Regions from separate parts of the Streptomyces sp. NPDC007863 genome, predicted to be linked through region 1. Evidence: riboswitches for the same ligand, from Rfam matches in the RefSeq annotation. Region 1 holds a riboswitch; each other region holds the start of a gene.
The links. Region 1 has a riboswitch for cobalamin ahead of metE (5-methyltetrahydropteroyltriglutamate--homocysteine S-methyltransferase). Riboswitches for the same ligand answer to the same signal wherever they lie in the genome.

Region 1 (5,168 bases):
GGCGGCGCGGTTGGCGGCCAGTTCGCCGGTGATCGCGTCGGTGCCCCGGGCCAGGCCCGTGGCGAGCGTCGTGATCTCGCCGGTCTTCTGCTTCGCGAAGGCCAGCCAGCGCCGGATCTGCGGGTCGACGTCCTTCTCGGCCGCCGCGTCGAGCGGTACGTGGAGCAGGGAGCACGAGGCCGCGACGTCGACCTGGCCGGCGAGGCCGAGGAGGGTGCCCAGGGTGGTGAGGGACCGGTGCAGGTCGTTGATCCAGATGTTGCGGCCGTCGACCACGCCGGCGACCAGCCGCTTGCCGGGAAGGCCGCCCACGGCGGCCAGCGCGTCGAGGTTGGCGGCGGCCGGCCCGGTGAAGTCCAGGGCGAGGCCGTCGACCGGTGCCTTGGCGAGGACGGGGAGGGCGTCGCCGAGCCGGTCGAAGTAGGAGGCGACGAGCAGCTTGGGCCGGTCGGTGAGGGCGCCGAGGTCGCGGTAGGCGCGGGCGGCGGCGTTCAGGTCGGCGGGCGTGCGGTCCTGGACCAGGGCGGGCTCGTCGAGCTGGACCCATTCGGCGCCGGCGGCCCTCAGGTCGGCGAGGACCTCGGCGTAGACGGGCAGCAGACGGTCCAGCAGGGTCAGGGGCTCGAAGTCCGCCGCCACACCGGGGGCGGGCTTGGCCAGCAGCAGGTACGTGACCGGACCGACCAGCACGGGGCGGGCGGTCAGCCCGAGGGAGAGGGCCTCCTTCAGCTCGGTGACCTGCCGGGACGAGTCCGCCGCGAAGACCGTGTCGGGGCCCAGCTCCGGCACGAGGTAGTGGTAGTTCGTGTCGAACCACTTGGTCATCTCCAGCGGGGCGACGTCCTGCGTGCCGCGGGCCATCGCGAAGTAGCCGGCGAGGGCGTCGGCGTGGACGGCCTCCCGGTGGCGCGCGGGGACGGCGCCGACCATGACCGTGGTGTCGAGGACGTGGTCGTAGAACGAGAAGTCGCCGGTGGGCACTTCGTGGATGCCGGCTCCGGCCAGCTGCCGCCAGTGCGCGCTCCTGAGCTCGGCGGCGGTGGCACGGAGGGCGTCGGCGGTGACCCGGCCCTTCCAGTAGCCCTCGATCGCCTTCTTGAGTTCGCGGTTCCGTCCCTGACGGGGGTAGCCGTACACGGTGGCGCGTGCCGCCGCGACTGCGGACTTCGTGGTCACGGAGATCTCCTTCGCGAGATGAATCCCTGAGGTCCGGGGACCGGACGAGGACGCGAAGGGGCGACGGACCGGACGGCAGGCGTGTGCGGCATGGCACGGCCGCCCGTCCGATATGTGCGCCGACCCGCCCTCGAGGTCACCGGATGGCCGCGCGCGGAACGGTCCGCGTGCGGGCAACGGGCAGGTCTTCGGACTCGCGGGCACGTCCTCCTCGTGGAGGCCACCTACTGGCCGTCGCTTCCCAGACGTAGTACGTCACGTCCAGTGCGTATGACGGCGGTCGTTCCCGCTCACCGCTGCGGGGCAGTCCCGGATTCCCACCGGGTTCCCTCTTACGACGCTCCCGCATGGCGTGCGGGGCGAACCAGCTGCACCGGCCACCCTACGGGTCCGCCCCGCCGGCCGTCGGCGGAAGTCCGGCCCGTGGAACGTGATATGAGCCACCCGCCGGTCACGAGGTCCGCCGTGCCGCCCGGGCGGCACGGCGGGCGCGACCCCGGCGGACCGCTGTCTGCCATCGGTGAACACGACCCCGAACGGGCCCAACGGTCATTACCGTCAAGCCACATGACGACGGTCACCACACGCACGGTCACCTACCCGGCCGACGACCTGACGATGATCGGACACCTCGCGCTCCCGGCCGGTGCCGGGCGCAGGCCCGCGGTCCTGATCGGACCCGAGGGGGTGGGGCTCGGCGATGTCGAGCGCCGCCGCGCCGAGGCCCTGGCCGAACTGGGGTACGTGGCGCTGGCCTTCGACCTCCACGGTGGACGCTATCTGGGCGATCCGGAGGAGATGCTGGCCCGGTGCCTGCCGCTGCTCGGCGACCCCGACCGGATGCGGGACATCGGTCACGCCGCGCTCGACGTGTTGCGTGCCGAACCACGGACGGACCCCGACCGGATCGCCGCCGTCGGCTACGGCACCGGCGGCGCGGTCGCCCTGGAACTCGGCCGTGACGGCGTCGACCTGCGCGCGATCGCGACGGTCAACGGACTGATCACGGGCCGGCCGGGTGAGGCGGCCCGCATTCGCTGCCCGGTTTGGGCCGGGGTCGGGTCGGAGGACCCGATCATGCCGCCCGCCCAACGGGACGCGTTCGCCGCGGAGATGGAGGCCGCGGGCGTCGACTGGCGCCTCGTGGTCTACGGAGGGGCCCTGCACGCCTTCCACCACCCGACGGTCGACCACACCGTGCGTCCCGGCGTCGGCTACCACCCGAGGCACGCCCAGCGGGCCTGGGGCGACATCGTCGCCCTGCTCGCCGAGTGCCTGCCCGTCACGGAGTGATCCGACTCCGATTCCGGCTCCGACTCCCGTACCGGCTCCGGCTCCGGTACCGGCCCGGTGGGCGTTCCGGACCACGGGCGGGGACCGGGTGGTCCGGGTGAGGCAGCATCACCGCGAGTGCCGCATACGGGGAGCACGGCCCGTCTCGTGCACGAGCGCGAGGAGGCGCGGGCTCCGCCGGAGTCCATGAAGGAGAGACTGCGCGCCGCCGTCATGGAGGGGCCCGAGCATCCGGAGCCGTGGGCGCCTGAGGGGTGAGGCCTACGCGTCGCCCTGATCCGCGAAGCCGGTCCGCCAGGACGGCCGGGCCGGAGCCCAGCCGAGACCGCGGGCCCGGGTGTTGAGCGCCCCTCGGGCCCAGGGCGTCCGCCCTTCGGTCCGTTCCGGCGCGTGCACTCCCAGCGACTCCGCGAGCAGCGGCAGCCAGGCGTGCGCGGGGGCCGGCTCGTCGTCCACGACGTTGTACGTCCCGGAGGGCCAGGACAGGGCTCGTACGGCGGCGTCCGCCGCGTCCGCGACGTGCACGAAGGAGCTCACCGACGCGTCGGCGGCCGTGCTGCCCAGGAAGCGGGCCCCGGGGTCGCCGGCGAGGGCGGCCGCGACCGCGCCACCGGGCGCGTACCAGGTGCCGGGACCGTAGAGGATCCCGTACCGCAGGACGACGGCCGTCGGGAGTTCGGCCACCGTGGCCTCCAGCGCCCGCACGCCGGCGACGATCCGGGCCCGGGGCGGTTCCTCCGTCCCGTCGAGCGGTACGGACTCGTCGGCGGGCGCGTCGCCGGGCGCGTACGCCCAGCTGATCGACTGCGCGACGATCCGGCCGACGCCCGCCGCCCGGGCCGCGTCCACGAGGTTGCGCGTCCCCTCGACGCGCACCCGGTTGTTCGCGGCCCCGTCCGCCCCGCCGAGATCGGTGAGCTGGTGCACCACCGCGTCGGGCGCGGCCTCGGCCACCGCCCGCGACAGGGCTCCGGCGTCCAGGACGTCCACCGGGCGCGGACCGCGCCGGGAGATGCCCACGACCTCGTGCCCCGCCGCCTCCAGGCGAGGGACGAGCTGACGGCCCACGGCGCCGGTGGCGCCCGCGACAAGTACCCGCATGGGCCCCAGCCTAGAAGATCCCCGTGGAGGCGGGCGGCCGGTCCCCGGAGTGCGGGGACCGGCCGGCGCGCCACGGGCGGTCCGCTACGGGACGGTCAGCACGATCTTGCCGGTCGTGCGGTCCGTCTCGCCGAGGGCGTGCGCCTTGGCCGCCTCGGCGAGCGGGAAGACGGCCTCGATGTGGGCGCGCAGGGCGCCGGAGGCGGCCAGCTCCGCGACGGCGTTCATGCCGGTGTGGTCCGCCTCGACGAGGAGGGACTCCACGCGGACCCCGCGGGCCGCGGCCTTCGCGGCCTCGTCGGGGTCGCCGCCCGGCAGGATCGAGACGAGGACGCCGCCGGGGCGCAGGACGTCGAGGGAGCGGGCGCGGGTGTCGCCGGAGAGCGGGTCGAGCACCATGTCGACGTCCTGGACGGCGTCGCGGAAGTCGGTGGTGCGGTAGTCGATCACCTCGTCCGCGCCGATCGAGCGGACGAACGCGTGCTTGGGCGCGCTGGCGGTGCCGATGACGTACGCGCCGCGGGCCTTCGCGATCTGGACGGCGAGGTGGCCGACCCCGCCGGCGGCGGCGTGGATCAGGACGCGCTGCCCGGAGCGCACGCCGGCGGTGTCGACGATCGCCTGGTACGCGGTGAGGGCGGCGAGTGGCAGGGCGCCGGCCTGCACGTGGTCGATGCCGGCGGGCTTGGCGGCGAAGGCGCGGGCCGGTCCCGTCACGTACTCGGCGTGGGAGCCCACACCGTGCGGGTAGGGCAGCATCCCGAAGACCTCGTCGCCCGGCTTGAACAGCGTGACGCCGAAGCCGACGGCCTCGACCACGCCGGACACGTCCCAGCCGAGGACGAGCGGCAGCCGGTCGAGGAAGAGGCCCGCGGCGCGGTGCTTCCAGTCGGTCGGGTTGACGCCGGCGGCGCGGACGGCGACCAGGAGCTGGCCCGGGCCGGGGACGGGACGGGGGAGGAGGACCTGCTCCAGGACCTCGGGGGTGCCGTGGGTGTGCTGGCTGATGGCGCGCATGGTGGGGGCGGTGGTGTTCGTCATGCCGTCCAGCCTCGCCGTGGAGCACGCCCCGGTACCATGGCATGAATGCCAACTTCCGACGGGATCGTGCCATGACTGTCCACCGCGTCGTCGTCCTCGCCCTGGACGGCGTGTACCCCTTCGAGCTCGGCATCCCCAGCCGGATCTTCGGCGCGCTCCAGGACCGCTACGAGGTCCTGACCTGCTCGGTCGACGGCGGGCCCGTCGCCACCAACGCCGACTTCTCGGTGACGGTGGGGCACGGCCCGGAGGTCCTGGCGACGGCGGACACCGTCCTGCTCCCGCCGTTCGACCTTTCCCGTCTCTCGCGCGAACTGCCGCCGGCGGTCGGCGAGGCCCTCGCGGCGATCCGCCCCGGCGCCCGGATCGTGTCCATCTGCACGGGCGCCTTCGTCCTGGCGGCGGCGGGGCTCCTCGACGGCCGCCCGGCCACCACCCACTGGGCCGTCGCCGACCTCTTCCGGACCTGGTACCCCGAGGTCGCGATGGACCCGGACGTGCTCTTCGTGGACGACGGCACGGTGCTGACCTCGGCGGGCGCCGCGTCCGGCGTCGAC
Region 2 (5,168 bases), on a different contig from region 1:
CTGGATCACCGACGGCGAGATCGTCCGGCCGTTGTCTCCCCGATCCAGGTTGTACTCTCCCCGGATGACCGCGACCTTCGACGAGACCGTCCGCGCCCGTCTGCAGGCCCCCAACATCTGGTACGTCGGCACGGTGTTCGCCGACGGAGCTCCGCAGGTCAGCCCGATGTGGGTGGATCTGGAGGGCGAGGGCGAGCTGATGTTCAACACGTCGGTGGGTCGGGTGAAGGAGGAGAACCTGCGCCGCGACCCGCGCGTCTACCTCTCGCACGCGGACGCCGCCGATCCCTTCGACAGGGTGCAGATCAACGGGGTGGTATCCCGCTTCATCGAGGGCGAGGAGGCGCGCGACCGGATGGACCAGCTGGCCCGCAAGTACCTCGGCAGCGAGCGCTTCGAGTGGCTCATGCCGGGGGAACGGCGCGTCGCGGTCATCGTCCGCCCGGTCAAGGTGCGGCACATCGTCGGGGTGGAGCGCTTCCGGCCCGGCGGCCCCGTCCCCGCTCCCTGACTGACACACTCACCGCGCGCCGGTCGCCCCCTCGGCAGACGGCAGGCGGCGGGCGGCAGGACGGAGGTCTGTCGGCGGAAGCCCGACCCGTGCTTGATACGAATTTCCAGAGGAACGGGGCCTCGGACTGCCAGACGGGACCGTCCCCGAAGCAGCGGGGAGCAAAGGGGGGTTCTCTCGGGCGTCGAGAAGCTCGTCCGGTTCATCCCCTGCGGGCGCAGGGAGCAGCGCTGGACGAGTTGACCAGCGAACATGCGGTCGGGATCATCCCCGCGGGTGCAGAGAGCAGAAGCCAGCGTCCAGTAGACACTGCCCAAGGGTGACGGGTCCACCCCTACCCAGACGGGCGCGTTCCGGCTGACGTGGCCGCCGTCGCCTTCGGGGTCCACCAGCACCGGAGAAATACGAGGTACCGCGGTGTGGTTCGGGTACTTCGGGTACCTCGCGGTCGAGATGCCGGACGGCCGAGGAGGCGGGGTTCGGCCGCCGCCTCGGAGGTCACGAGGGGCGTGCACGCGCATACGCACGCCCTTTTGACGCGGGCGCCGTGGATCGTAGGATCAGCAGGTCATCACCGCGACGGGAGACAGGAAGCCGGTGCGATTCCGGCACGGTCCCGCCACTGTGACCGGGGAGTGCACCCTTCGGCATGCCACTGCGCCGTGCGTGGGAAGGCAAGGGGAGCGTCGATCCGGGAGTCAGGACACTGGCCTGTCGCGGGCCCGATCCGAGGAGCGCGGACTCCCCAGGAGGCTTCACTTGTACGACCGTTCCATGCTGTTCACCCCTGCCCGCCGGCGCCGTGCCCTGCGCGCCGCGGCCACGGCCGTCGCCCTGTCGGCGGCCCTCCTGACCGCCGGCTGCGGCTCGTCGCAGGTCACGGCCCAGGACACGAAGGCCGCCTCCCCGTCGGGCGGAGGTTTTCCCGTCACCATCGACAACTGCGGTGTGAAGACCACGTACGACAAGGCGCCCGCCCGCGTCGTCACCATCCATCAGCATCCGGCGGAGCTCATGCTCGCCCTGGGGCTGAAGGACCGCATGGTCGGCACCGCCTTCCCCGACTCCGCCGTCCTGCCCGAACTGCGGAAGGACTACGAGTCGATCCCCGAACTGGCGGAGAGGGAGCCGTCCTTCGAGACCGTCCTGGAAGCCGAACCGGACCTCGTGTACGGCGGCTACGGCAGCGCCTTCGACGAGAAGGAGGGCCGCTCCCGCAAGGCGTTCCGGGACGCGGGCGTCGACACCCACCTGAACCGCGAGTACTGCGGGAAGAAGCGGGTGACGATGGAGGACACGTACGAGGAGATCCGTACCGTCGGCACGATCTTCGGCGTGTCCGACCGCGCCGACCAGCTGGTCTCCGACCTCCGGGCGCGGGTCGGGAAGGCCTCCGCCGCCGTCAAGGGCGCGCCGCCGGTGCCCGTCTTCGTGTACGACAGCGGTGACAAGGCGGCCTTCACCGCGGGCGGCAAGAGCCTCGGCACCGAACTGATCCGGCTGGCCGGTGGCACGAACGTCTTCGCCGACCTCGACGACGTCTTCGGCGACGTCTCCTGGGAGCAGGTCGTCGAACGCCGGCCGGAGGTCATCGCAATCTACGACTACGCGGGCGCCGGGAGCGTCGAGCAGAAGAAGGAGTTCCTGCTCGGCCAGCCCGCTCTGAAGGACGTGCCGGCCATCAGGAACAAGCGGTTCGTCGTGCTGCCGTTGACCGCCACCCTGGTCGGCGTGCGGTCGGCGTACGCGGTGGACGATCTGGCCCGTGGCATCCGGCCCGAGAGCTTCCGGTGACGGCCCCGGTCACCGACGCCGCCTCCGGGCGGGTCGCGCGACCGGGGGGACGGGACGACGGGCGGGCCGGGCCGGGCCGGCCGGCCGGTCTCGCCGTCGTCCTCGTGGTCCTGGCCGTCCTGCTGGTGGTCTCCGCCACGGCGGGCCTGGCGATCGGCTCGGTCCACGTGCCGCCCGGCCAGGTGTGGGGCATCGTGACGCACGCGCTGGGCGCCGACTGGGTGGAACCGGACTGGTCGCGGGCGCGCGAGACCATCGTGCTGGACGTCCGCGCGCCCCGCGTCCTGCTCGGGGCCGTGGCCGGCGCCGGACTGGCGGTCGTGGGGACGGCCCTGCAGGCCCTGATCCGCAACCCGCTCGCCGAGCCGTACCTGCTCGGGGTCTCCTCCGGGGCGTCCCTGGGCGCCGTGGTGGTGATCGTGTTCGGGGTCACCCTGTTCGGGCCGGTGTCGCTGTCGGTCGCCGCGTTCGCGGGGGCACTCGGTGCGTTGCTGCTCGTCTACGCCACGGCCCGCACCGGCGGCAGGATCACCTCGGCACGGCTGGTCCTGTCCGGTGTGGCCATCGCCGCGGTGCTCACCGCCGTACTGGACCTGCTGCTGCTCACCACCGACCGGGGAAACGAGGCCCGCGCGGTCCTCGCCTGGACCCTCGGCGGCCTCGGCGGCGTCAACTGGGGAACGTTGTGGCTGCCCGGCGCCGCCCTGGTCCTGGGCATCTCCGTCCTCCTCGTGCAGGCGCGCCACCTGAACCTGCTGCTCGCCGGCGAGGAGGCGGCCACCACGATGGGCCTGGACGTGGCCCGCTTCCGGGCCCGCATGTTCGTCCTGCTGTCCCTCGTCACCGGCGTCCTCGTCGCGGCGTGCGGACCGATCGGCTTCGTCGGCCTGATGCTGCCGCACATCGTCCGCCTCGCCGTCGGCGGCGACCACCGCCGCGTCCTGCCGACCGCCGCGCTCGGCGGCGCGGTCTTCCTCATCTGGGCCGACATCGCCGCGCGCGTCGTCGCCGCGCCGACGGAGATCCCCGTCGGCGTGCTCACGGCCCTGTGCGGCGGACCGTTCTTCCTGTGGCTGATGCGCCGCGACGCCCGCAGGACCACCGACCGAGGAGGGGCATGACCGCCACCGAGCTCGTCGTCGACGGCGTCACCCTGACCGCCGGCGCGCACCGCCTCGTCGAGGACGTGTCCCTGACCGCACGCCCCGGCGAGGTCGTCGGTCTCGTCGGCCCCAACGGCAGCGGCAAGTCCAGCCTGCTGCGCGCCGTCTACCGCGTCCTGCGCCCCGCCGCGGGCCGGGTCGACGTCGACGGCGCCGACGCCTGGTCGCTGCCCGTGCGGCGACTGGCCCGCACCGTGGCGGCCGTGGTGCAGGATTCGGGCGCCGACTTCGACCTCTCCGTCCGTGAGGTCGTCGCCATGGGCCGTACCCCGCACAAACGGCTCCTCGACGGGGACACCCCCGAGGACGCCGAACTGATCGACGCGGCCCTGGACGCGGTGGACGCCACCGGCCTCGCCCACCGCCCCTTCGACCGGCTCTCCGGCGGCGAACGCCAACGCGTCCTCATCGCCCGCGCCCTCGCCCAGCAGCCTTCCCTGCTCGTCCTGGACGAGCCGACGAACCACCTGGACATCCGCCACCAGCTGGACGTCCTCGGCACCCTGCGGAAGCTGCCGGCCACGGTCCTGGTCGCCCTGCACGACCTCAACCTCGCCGCGTACTACTGCGACCGCCTCTACGTCCTGCGCGACGGCGGAGTCACCGCGTCGGGCCCGCCGGCGGAGGTCCTCACGCCCCGGCTGCTGTCCGACGTGTACGGCGTGGCGAGCGAGATCACCGTCCATCCGCGCACCGGCGCGCCCCAGGTGACCTTCCTCCCCGACGGGCCTCGTCCGGCCGCGGCGGACGACCGGGTCGCCTGACCGCGGCGGGGACGCCGGGGGGCTCAGGCCTCGGTGCCGTCCGGCTCCGTCTCCATGGTCATGCGGGCGACGTGGAGCGCCAGGTAGGAGACCTCGTCCTCGCTCAGGTGCGTACCCAGTCGCAGCTCGACGATCGTCGCCAGCTGCTGTGCGGTGCGGGTCGCCTCCGGGTAGTGGCGGCGGATGCCCTGGCCGATCGTGGACTCGTGCCCCTTCAGCTGCCGGTGCTGCTGGATCCGTACGAAGAGGTAGCGCACGTGGGTGATGAACCGCGCCGCGCTCATCGACTCCTGGGAGACGGACAGCCCGTGCCGTTCCCTGACGACGGCGAGCATCTGGTGGATGACGCCGGTCATCGTGTACGTGAAGGAGAGGTCGCCCGTGGCGAAGCCCGCGTTCACCAGGTGCAGCGCGAGCGCGATCGCCTCGGGGGGCTCCAGGCGCGGGTCCACGCGTTCGTTGATGGCCGCGAGGAGGCGCTGGGCCTGGGCGTACTCGGTGGCGTACAGGGCCTGGACCTCGGCGCGCAGCGGGTACTCGACGGTGATGCCGCGCGCGGCGCGGTCCAGCGCGCCGGCGATGTGGTCGGCGACGGCGATGGCCAGGGTCGGCCGGGTGGACTCGCGCCCCTCGATGCCGGACTCGTCGAGGGCGATCACGACGGCCCGCAGGACTTCCTCGTCGATGAGGGAGAGGACTTCGCTCAGGTGGTCGGGGTCACGGCCGTCCGCCGGGACGAAGACGCGGACGATCAGCGCCGGGTCGACCGGCTTGCCCTGGCGGGAGCTGAAGCCGATGCCGCGCCCGGTGAGGATGACCTCCTGGCCCTTGTCGTCGCGCGCGAGGACCACGTTGTTGTTGAGGACACGCAGCGCCTTCACAGCCTGCTCTCCTTACTCGTCCGCGGTCCGTTTCTCCCCCAATGATCCCGCATGC
Region 3 (5,168 bases), on a different contig from region 1:
TCTGGGCGTCCTTGACCTCGCACAGCCAGCCGTCGACGTGCAGCAGGAAGTCGTCGAAGCCGTCGTCCTCGGGGCGCTCCTGGAGGCCGAGGTCGTGGTCGAGCTTGGCGGCCTGGATGAGGGTCCAGATCTGGGCGCGGATCGCCGGGAGCTTCGCCGGGTCCATGGAGGAGATCTGCGCGTACTCGTCGAGGAGCTGCTCCAGGCGCGCGATGTCGCCGTACGAGTCGGCGCGGGCCATCGGCGGCACGAGGTGGTCGACGAGGGTGGCGTGGACGCGGCGCTTGGCCTGGGTGCCCTCGCCCGGGTCGTTGACGAGGAAGGGGTAGACCAGCGGCAGGTCGCCGAGGGCCGCGTCGGGGCCGCAGGCGGCGGACAGGCCGGCGTTCTTGCCCGGCAGCCACTCCAGGTTGCCGTGCTTGCCGAGGTGGACCATCGCGTCGGCGCCGAAGCCGCCGTCCTGCGCGCGCGCCGCGATCCAGCGGTAGGCGGCCAGGTAGTGGTGGGAGGGCGGCAGGTCGGGGTCGTGGTAGATCGCGATCGGGTTCTCGCCGAAGCCGCGCGGCGGCTGGATGAGGACCAGCAGGTTCCCGCGGCGCAGGGCGGCGAGGACGATGTCGCCCTCCGGGTTCCGGGACCGGTCGAGGAACATCTCGCCGGGCGCGGGGCCCCAGTGCTCCTCGACCCGCTCGCGCAGCTCGGCCGGGAGTTCGGCGTACCAGCGCTTGTAGTCGGCGGCCGGGATGCGGACCGGGTTCTTCGCCAGCTGCTCCTCGGTGAGCCAGTCCTGGTCGTGGCCGCCGGCCTCGATGAGGGCGTGGATCAGCTCGTCGCCGTCGCCGGAGACCAGGCCGGGGAGGTCGGCCTCGGGCCCGAAGTCGTACCCCTCCTCGATCAGCCGGCGCAGCAGGGCGACGGCGGAGGCGGGGGTGGCGAGGCCGACGGCGTTGCCGATGCGGGAGTGCTTGGTCGGGTACGCGGAGAGGACCAGCGCCAGCCGCTTCTCCGGGTTCGGGATGTGCCGGAGGCGGGCGTGGCGGACGGCGATGCCGGCGACGCGGGCGGCGCGCTCGGCGTCGGCGACGTACGCGGGCAGGCCGTCGGCGTCGATCTCCTTGAAGGAGAACGGGACGGTGATGAGCCGGCCGTCGAACTCGGGGACGGCGACCTGGCTGGCCGCGTCCAGCGGCGACAGGCCCTCGTCGTTCTCCTCCCAGTTCGCCCGCGAGCCGGTCAGGCACAGCGCCTGGAGGACGGGCACGTCGAGCGCGGCGAGCGCGCCCGCGTCCCAGGCCTCCTCGTCGCCGCCGGCCTGCGCGGCGGCCGGCTTGGTGCCGCCGGCGGCGAGGACGGTGGTGACGATCGCGTCGGCCCCGCGGAGCTCGGCGAGCAGCTCCTCCTCGGGGGCCCGCAGCGAGGCCACGTACAGCGGGAGCGCGCGGGCCCCGGCGTCCTCGATCGCGTCGCAGAGGGCGCCGACGAAGGCGGTGTTCCCGCTCATGTGGTGGGCGCGGTAGTAGAGCACGGCGACCGTCGGGCCCTCGGTGACGCGGGCGGTGCGCTCCAGCGGGCCCCAGGTGGGGGCGGCGGCCGGGGCCTCGAAGCCGTGACCGGTGAGGAGGACGGTGTCGGAGAGGAAGCGGGCCAGCTGCTCCAGGTTGGCGGGGCCGCCGTGCGCGAGGTAGGCGTGCGCCTCGGTGGCGACGCCGACCGGCACCGTGGAGGCGGCCATCAGCTGGGCGTCGGGGGCCTGTTCGCCGCTGAGGACGACGACCGGCTTCCCGGTGGCGAGGATCGCGTCGAGCCCCTCCTCCCAGGAGCGGACGCCGCCGAGGAGGCGGACGACGACGAGCTCGGCGCCGTCGAGGAGGCCCGGGAGGTCGCCGAGCGGCAGGCGGGAGGGGTTGGCGAAGCGGTACTCCACCGGCCCTCCGGCCGCGCGGGCGCTGAGCAGGTCGGTGTCGGAGTGCGACAGCAGCAGGAGCATGGCGAGGCTCAGGCCTTCCTCGGGGTTGTCCGCGCCCCGGGTGGTCGTGGGTCGGCGGGGAGTTCCTGACTCACCCGTACCGACGGCCGGTACGGGCTCACAGTGGCGGGACCGCGCCGGATTCTCACCGGGCTTCCTCCCCGGGGCCCTGGGACCCCATGCCGATCTGCATAGTAAGGCGTGGCGTCGGCGGGCCGGAGGGGACCGGAGAGTCGGCCGGATCACACTCGGTGGCCGTCCGGTTCCCCGTGGGTATGCTCGCCGCCATGCCGCCGACCCCGCCCCCCTCGCCCGAACCGGGCGAAGCGCCGACGAGGGACCGTGACGACGCGTGCCCGGGGGCGCTCCGGCTGCACGCCGCCGCCGACGGGCTCCTCGCCCGACTCCGTCTGCCCGCCGGGCGATTGACGTCACGTCAGGTCATGGTCCTGGCCGACGCGGCGGAGTCGCTGGGCGACGGCAGCCTCTCCGTCACCTCGCGCGGCAACGCCGAGCTGCGCGGCCTGCGCGACGGCTGCGGCGCCGGTCTCGCCGCGCTCCTCGCCGACGCGGGCCTGCTGCCCTCCCCCACCCACGAGCGGGTCCGCAACATCGTGGCCTCCCCGGCCGCCGGACTCGACGGACTCGGCCACGGCGACGTGCAGTTGTGGGCCCGCGCCCTGGACGCCGCGCTCTGCGCGGAGCCCCGCGCGGCGGCCCTCTCCGGCCGCTTCCTCTTCGCCCTCGACGACGGCCGCGGCGACGTCGCGGGGCTCGGCGGCGATGTGACCTTGATCGCAGCACCGGACGGCGCCGCGTTCCTGACGGCGGGCACGGAGACCTTCCGCCTGCCGGCGCCCGCGCCCAAAGCGGCCGGCGCCGCCGCGGCCGGTACCGAACCGGCCACCGGTCCCGCGCCCGGTGCCGGAACGGCCACCGGCGCCACCGCCGACGCCGGCGCCCCCGCCGAAACCGCCGCCCGCGCCGCCCTGACCTGCGCCCTCGCCTTCCTGGACGCCGCCGAGGCCGCCGGGACCGGGGCCTGGCGGCCGCGCGAGCTCCCGGCCGGACAGCTCCCGGAGTGGGCCGGCGCCCTGGCCCGCGCGGCGATCACCGCGGAGCCCGTACCCTCCTTCTCTCCTCCCCCGGCGGCGCTCCCGCCCGCACCCGGTCCGCTCGGCGACCACGCCCTGCACGTCCTCGCCCCCCTCGGCCGGCTGACCGCCGGGCAGCTGCGGGCGCTCGGCGCGGGCGCGGACGAGGTGCGGCTCACCCCGTGGCGCGGGGTCGTCGTGGCGGGCCCGTCCCCGGACCTGCTCCCCGCCCTCGCCGCGCACGGCCTGGTCACCGGCCCGGCCGACCCCCGCACCGGCGTCACCGCCTGCACCGGCACGTCCGGCTGCGCCAAGTCCCTCGCCGACGTGCGGGCGGACGCGGCGCGCGCGCCCGGCGGGCCGCTGCCCGTGCACTACTCCGGCTGCGCGCGCCGCTGCGGGCATCCGCACGGCACCCGGATCGAGGTCACCGCCCTCGGCCCCGACACCTATCTGCTGGACGGCGTCCCCGTCCCCCGTACCGCCCTGGCCGAAGCCGTCGCGGCGGCCCGTACGACACCGATGGAGAGCTGAGGATGTACGAGTACGAGAAGGACGGCGCCGAGATCTACCGCCGCTCCTTCGCCACGATCCGCGCCGAGGCCGACCTCGGCGGGCTGCCCGACGACCTCGCCACGGTCGTCGTCCGCATGATCCACGCCTGCGGCATGACGGACCTCGTCCGGGACGTCGCGTACTCCCCCGGGGTCGTCGCGAGCGCCCGCGCCGCGCTCCGGGCGGGCGCCCCCATCCTCTGCGACGCGCAGATGGTCGCCTCCGGCGTCACCCGCAAGCGGCTGCCCGCCGACAACGAGGTGCTGTGCGCGCTCTCCGACCCGGCCGTGCCCGCGCTCGCCGCCGAGCTCGGCACCACCCGCTCGGCCGCCGCCCTCGAACTGTGGCGGGACCGCCTCGAAGGCTCCGTCGTCGCCATCGGCAACGCCCCCACCGCGCTCTTCCACCTCCTGGAGATGATCGCGAACGGCGCGCCGAAGCCGGCCGCCGTCCTCGGCATCCCCGTCGGCTTCATCGGCGCCGCCGAGTCCAAGGACGCCCTCGCCGCCAACGAGCTCGGCCTCGACCACCTGGTGGTCCGCGGCCGGCGCGGCGGCAGCGCCATCACCGCCGCCGCCCTCAACGCCCTCGCGCACGAACCGGAGATCCAGCAGTGACCGTTGTGAAGGGCAAGCTGTACGGGGTCGGCCTCGGCCCCGGCGACCCGGAGCTGCTCACCCTCGCCGCCGTGAAGGCGATCGCCGAGGCCGATGTCATCGCCTACCACTCGGCCCGCCACGGCCGCTCGATAGCCCGCTCCATCGCCGCCGGCCACCTGCGCGAGGACCACATCGAGGAGCGGCTCATGTACCCGCTCACCGTGGAGACCACCGACCACCCCGGCGGCTACCGGGGCGCGCTCGACGACTTCTACGAGGAGGCCGCGGACCGGCTCGCCGCCCACCTCGACGCGGGCCGCACGGTCGCCGTCCTCGCCGAGGGCGACCCGCTGTTCTACGGCTCCTACCAGCACATGCACAAGCGGCTCGCGGACCGGTACGACACCACCGTCATCCCCGGCGTCACCTCCGTCAGCGCCGCCGCCGCCCGGCTCGGCGAGCCGCTGTGCGAGGCCGAGGAGGTCCTCACGATCATCCCCGGCACCCTGCCGGAGGACGAGCTGGCGGCCCGCCTCGCGGGCACCGACTCCGCGGTCGTCATGAAGCTCGGCCGCACCTTCCCCACCGTGCGCCGCGCCCTGGAGCGGGCCGGCCGCCTGGAGGACGCGCGCTACGTGGAGCGGGCGTTCATGGCGGGCGAGCGGACGGAGCCGCTGGCGGACGTGGACCCGTCGACGGTCCCGTACTTCTCGGTCGCCGTGCTGCCCTCCCGCATCGACCGGGAGAACCCCGTCCGGGAGACGGGCGAGGTCACGGTCGTCGGCACCGGTCCGGCCGGCGCCCCCTGGCTGACCCCCGAGTCGCGCGGCGCGCTCGTCAACGCCGACGTGCTCGTCGGCTACACCACCTACCTGGACCGGGTGCCGGTCCTGCGCCCCGGCCAGATCCGGCACGGCTCCGACAACAAGGTCGAGTCGGAGCGCGCCGAGTTCG

Region 2: it holds a riboswitch for cobalamin, as region 1 does, so the genes downstream of both, ABZ621_RS17060 (ABC transporter substrate-binding protein) here and metE (5-methyltetrahydropteroyltriglutamate--homocysteine S-methyltransferase) in region 1, are expected to answer to the same signal.
Region 3: it holds a riboswitch for cobalamin, as region 1 does, so the genes downstream of both, cobN (cobaltochelatase subunit CobN) here and metE (5-methyltetrahydropteroyltriglutamate--homocysteine S-methyltransferase) in region 1, are expected to answer to the same signal.

Annotation. Positions count from the first base shown of each region.
Region 1 covers NZ_JBEYEI010000027.1:98,576-103,743, forward strand. Annotated here, with positions in the region: gene metE (5-methyltetrahydropteroyltriglutamate--homocysteine S-methyltransferase) at 1-1,176, opposite strand, end outside; cobalamin riboswitch at 1,352-1,545, opposite strand; gene ABZ621_RS33440 (dienelactone hydrolase family protein) at 1,744-2,469, shown strand; gene ABZ621_RS33445 (NAD(P)-dependent oxidoreductase) at 2,731-3,570, opposite strand; gene ABZ621_RS33450 (NADP-dependent oxidoreductase) at 3,655-4,611, opposite strand; gene ABZ621_RS33455 (helix-turn-helix domain-containing protein) at 4,683-5,168, shown strand, end outside.
Region 2 covers NZ_JBEYEI010000010.1:20,530-25,697, forward strand. Annotated here, with positions in the region: gene ABZ621_RS17055 (TIGR03618 family F420-dependent PPOX class oxidoreductase) at 65-511, shown strand; cobalamin riboswitch at 1,060-1,241, shown strand; gene ABZ621_RS17060 (ABC transporter substrate-binding protein) at 1,286-2,305, shown strand; gene ABZ621_RS17065 (iron ABC transporter permease) at 2,302-3,426, shown strand; gene ABZ621_RS17070 (ABC transporter ATP-binding protein) at 3,423-4,232, shown strand; gene ABZ621_RS17075 (PRD domain-containing protein) at 4,256-5,113, opposite strand.
Region 3 covers NZ_JBEYEI010000005.1:279,775-284,942, forward strand. Annotated here, with positions in the region: gene cobN (cobaltochelatase subunit CobN) at 1-1,987, opposite strand, end outside; cobalamin riboswitch at 2,027-2,162, opposite strand; gene ABZ621_RS10495 (cobalamin biosynthesis protein CobG) at 2,254-3,594, shown strand; gene ABZ621_RS10500 (precorrin-8X methylmutase) at 3,597-4,232, shown strand; gene ABZ621_RS10505 (precorrin-2 C(20)-methyltransferase) at 4,238-5,168, shown strand, end outside.